Regions from separate parts of the Gilliamella sp. CG35 genome, predicted to be linked through region 2. Evidence: riboswitches for the same ligand, from Rfam matches in the RefSeq annotation. Region 2 holds a riboswitch; the other holds the start of a gene.
The links. A riboswitch is a leader RNA that binds a small molecule or an ion and turns the genes downstream of it on or off. The one in region 2 is predicted to bind thiamine pyrophosphate.
Positions count from the first base shown of each region.

Region 1: another riboswitch for thiamine pyrophosphate. It lies ahead of thiM (hydroxyethylthiazole kinase); the one in region 2 lies ahead of thiB (thiamine ABC transporter substrate binding subunit).

Region 1 is NZ_JBIDFH010000008.1:61,408-63,876, reverse strand. Features, by position in the region: gene trkA (Trk system potassium transporter TrkA) at 1-766, shown strand, start outside; TPP riboswitch at 835-935, shown strand; gene thiM (hydroxyethylthiazole kinase) at 981-1,766, shown strand; gene thiE (thiamine phosphate synthase) at 1,779-2,420, shown strand; gene thiD (bifunctional hydroxymethylpyrimidine kinase/phosphomethylpyrimidine kinase) at 2,429-2,469, shown strand, end outside.
Region 2 is NZ_JBIDFH010000006.1:65,437-67,905, reverse strand. Features, by position in the region: gene thiP (thiamine/thiamine pyrophosphate ABC transporter permease) at 1-543, opposite strand, end outside; gene thiB (thiamine ABC transporter substrate binding subunit) at 558-1,550, opposite strand; TPP riboswitch at 1,591-1,693, opposite strand; gene ACGH4F_RS04230 (hypothetical protein) at 2,005-2,469, shown strand, end outside.

The sequences.
Region 1 (2,469 bases), on a different contig from region 2:
AGGTTCTACCTTAATTGAAGCTGGCGATATGGTGTATTTTATTACTCCGCCAACCAATATCAAAGCCGTGACCAGTGAGCTACAACGTTTAGAAAAACCTTATAAACGAATTATCATTAGTGGCGGTGGCGGCATTGCACTTGCACTGGCTAAGCGCTTAGAAAATGATTATCAAGTCAAACTAATTGAACGCAATGCTGAACGAGCAGAACTCATTGCTGAACAGTTACTTAATACCACGGTATTACATGGCGAATCATCAGACCAAGAATTGCTATCCCAAGAACAGATTGAACTGACAGATCTTTTTATTGCGGTAACCGGCGATGATGAATCCAATATTATGTCATCGATGCTAGCAAAAAGAATGGGCGCTAAAAAAGTCATCGTCTTAATTCAAAAACAAGCTTATCTTGAACTCATTAATGACAGTGTGATTGATATTGCTATTTCACCCCAACACGCCACTATTTCTGAACTTTTAAGTCATGTCAGACAAACAGGCATCGTCAAAGTTGTATCACTACGACAAGGCGAATCTGAAATTGTGGAAATCGTTGCGCATGGTGATAAAGAAAATTCAAAACTGGTCGGAAAAAACATCAATGGATTAAAGCTACCGTCTGGGGCAACAATCGGCGCAGTTGTACGTGATGAAGATGTTATTATTATCAACACGGATTTAACGATTGAAGAGAATGATCACCTAATTATTTTCTTGCCGGATAGAAGAGCTATTACCGATATCGAAAAATTGTTACAATAACATTTAAATCGAAATTTTCTATTATACAAACTTGTTAAAAGCCAATAGGCAGTTCATAATATAAGCATAATTTTGACTCGGGGTGTTTTTTATTCATTAAAAAACTGAGAGTTTACCCGTTGAACCTGATCTGGATAACACCAGCGTAGGGAAGTCTAGCCATTCAACTTTACAATAGGCAAATTCTTCCCGATAAATCAAATAAGGAATGAACATGTCAGTAACCACATCGCTTCAAATCACACAAGTTACACCTTTTATTAATCTTGTCAAAACGCAACGCCCATTAGTTCATTGTATAACAAATGATGTTGTACAAAATTTTACTGCTAATGTCCTACTTGCTATTGGAGCTTCACCAGCAATGATTATTGCTGAACAAGAAGTGGCTGAATTTGTTAAAATTGCTAATAGTTTACTGATCAACATCGGTACAATTAATCACAATACCGCCAAAAGTATGCTACTTGCAGCAAGCCAAGCTCAACAAAGCCAAACTCCATGGGTACTTGATCCTGTTGCCGTTGGTTCGGCACTTGTTTATCGTACCGAAATTGCGTATCAATTATTATCATTTAAACCCACCGTTATTCGTGGCAATGCTTCGGAAATCTTAGCGCTAAGCGGTCAATTTGCATCATCAAAAGGCCCGGACAGTCAAGACTCGACAAAATCCGCTTTACAATATGCAAAACAATTGGCACAAGACTACCAGACTATCATCGCCATGACTGGTGACATTGATTATATTACTGATGGTCATACGACTTACGCTATAGCAGGCGGTGATATTGCTTTAACCAAAATTACCGGAACAGGCTGTTCCTTATCTGCTATGGTTGCAGCGTTTATTGTAAATTCAACCGATCCACTTTTAGCCACAGCAGCCGCTTGCTTTATGATGAAAAAAGCTGGAGAAAAGGCAAATAAACAGCTTGGATTAGGCAGTTTTGCCGTATCGTTATTAGATCAATTATCACTATTTTATTCATCATACTAATAGGGACGTAGCATGCAGAAAAAGTTGGATCTTACTCTCTATTTAGTGCTCGATCCGACACTATGTGGAGGAATCAGTGGCATGGTCGACACAACCAAAATTGCCGTTGCCAACGGTGTAACCGCCGTACAATTACGATCAGAACAAGAATTGACAGGCAAAGATTGGTATAAAGCTGCTTTAGCCTTGAAAGAAGCACTCAGTCAGACATCGGTACCGCTATTGATTAATGATCATGTTGATATTGCTTTAGCTGTCGATGCAGATGGTGTGCATGTTGGTCAAAATGATTTGCCCGTTGATGTAGCTCGCCGATTGATCGGTAATAATAAATGGTTAGGGCTATCTGTTTCGAATCAGCAACAACTTGAAACCGTGCCTTGGCAAAACGTCGATTATATTGGAATTGGTCCTGTCTATCCGACCTCGACCAAGAAAGATGCATCCTCGGCACTTGGTATTGAGCAGTTAACTCAATTAGTCAAAACCAAACATTGCCCTGCTGTTGCCATTGGCGGTATCGACATATCAAAAGTAACAGAAGTGATGCAAACAGGAATTGAAGGCGTTGCAGTCGTATCGGCTATTTGTGGTCAATCCAATATTGAACAAGCAACCACTTTACTAATCAATAAAATACATCAAGCTAGATAGGAAGCAACATCATGACAATTACAGCCCTAACTATTGCTGGTTCAGATCC
Region 2 (2,469 bases):
AACCAATCGAAAAAAAGTGTAACCAGAAAAATTCAATTGAGCGGCTAGCTGTTTCTGTTCAACAGGCACACTCATCAGCGTTCGGTAAAATAGACAACAAGCATAAGGAAAATTCAAAAATACGTGTGCTAATAAAATTCCTTGTAATCCATAAATTGACCATGAAAATGGCAAGCCGATATATCCAACAAAGATTGACAGTAATCCCTGTTGCCCATAAACGGATAAAAGCCCTGTCACAACAACCAGTGCAGGTAAAATAAACGTCACCGGCATTATTCGCAACAATAGACCTTTACCCCAAAACTCAACCATGGATAAAGCTTTTGCCATTAATATAGCAAAGAAAATGGAAAGACATGTTGATAGTGTGGCTTGATAAACAGTTATCCACAAAATATGTAATAAATAGCTGTCAATATAACTGTTTATCTCACCTGAAGTTATTGCGTAATAACCAATGGATAATAATGCACTACCCAGTACAACCACTATGCTACCGGAGGCAAGAATACCCGGTATTAACGTTCTAAAATTCAACATGTTAATGTCTATAATTACTTACTGATCGCTGATTGCCACTCACGAATCCAAGCTTTTTGTCCTTTTTCAACTTGCTCAGATCCAAATTCTAACGCCTTAGTGACAGGCTTTATTTGCTGATAAGCCTCAGGTAATGTCGTTTGAATGATCGGGTACATCACATTCTTTTCAGCAATCTGACGTTGTATTTCAGGTCTAAGTAAATACTGTAAAAACTGACGTGCTAACTCAGGTTGCTGACTGTATTTGATTATACCTGCTACTTCAACCTGACGGTAATGTCCTTCATCAAAAATGGCTGCCTCATAGCGATGATCATTTTTCATAATATGAGCAATCGGCGATGTACTGTAGCTTAAAACAAAATCAGCTTCGCCTTTCAAAAACATACCATAAGATTCACTCCAGCCTTTGGTGACGGTTACCGTATTTTTAGCAATCTTTTTCCATACATTGGCAGCATCATCGCCATAGATATTTTTGATCCAAAACAGTAGACCTAGTCCTGGCGTACTGGTTCTTGGGTCTTGATAAATAATTCGCCAATTGGCTTTATTATCAACAAGTTGTTGCATACTATGGGGAGGATTTTTGATTTTATCTTTGTTATAAATAAAAGCAAAATAACCATAATCATAAGGAAGAAAATCATTATTCCACCAATCAGTGTTAAGATTATCAGGTTTAATGATTTGATGAGGAATAACAATATTGGCTAACTTAGCTTGCTGTAAAATGTTATTGTCTAAGCCTAAAATAACATCGGCATTGGTCTTTTTCCCTTCGAGCCGGATCCGATTTAAAATAGATACACCATCCCCTAACGAAATGATATCCAACTGACAATCACACTCCGCTTCAAAACCTTGCTTAATGGCCTCACCTGGGCCCCACTCAGACATAAAAGAATTGTAACTATAAACGGTTAAAGTTGGCTTAGCATTGGCGGTATCAATCAAGAAAAAAGCTGAAAAAACAAAAAACAAAAGAAGATTCTTACGAAACATTTTGCCTCCAAAATAGTAAATAAAAGACAAAAGGTTTGAGCAGACACAATAACTCAAATCCCTCCGCTGGCATGATCCAGTTCAGGTTCGACGGGTTATGTTAACCAACATTCTCAGCCATTTGGGCACCCCGTTGAGAACGATAAATAGTTTAGTGTTTACCTCATTAATTGTAAACAGTTGTAATTGTGATAGCATGAATAATAACAAGCACGTTTAATCACTGTTAAGGTAAAAAGGTAACGAATTAATGATCCAAAATTAGATAATTTTAAAGCGATTTTAATTGTGTCTTATTATGATTATCACCTAAGTTTAATCACTGTTTAACGGATTGAGTATTCAAGAAATTCAAATAAAAATAAGTTATTAATTAAAAAAATAGTAGATGTTACTCAATTGCTTTGTATATAATAAAAACGTCAGTTATTTGATTTTTATTAAAGGATTAATTATGTCTCAATCTTTCAAGAGCCCTCGCTGGATGCGTGATTTAAATCGCTATCTAAATTCAAAACCTCAATTCGTTTTATCCGGAAACATTCATGATCGACAACAATCGAAAATTGATACTGAAACCATCATTTCCGAAACATTAGTCTTGTCGATTTATCGAATATTAAAAAATGCAAAATTTAATCACGTCTTATTGTGGAATTCAGCTGTTGGATTCGAAGAAATTCAAACACCAGACTTACCCGCAATTAAAAGCGATACGTTGTTTAAACGCCTAAGATTAAATGCTGTTCCCAAAAAAGATTCCGCAAAAATAAATCATTTAAGTAACACGTTAGATCAACTAGTCAGCTATGATCAACAGCCTGTTGCGTTGATAATTGATTATGAATCACATTTGTCTAAAAATCGTCATAATATGAGTTTTAGTGAGCATCAACTTTTTGCGCGTTCTTTAGCACTT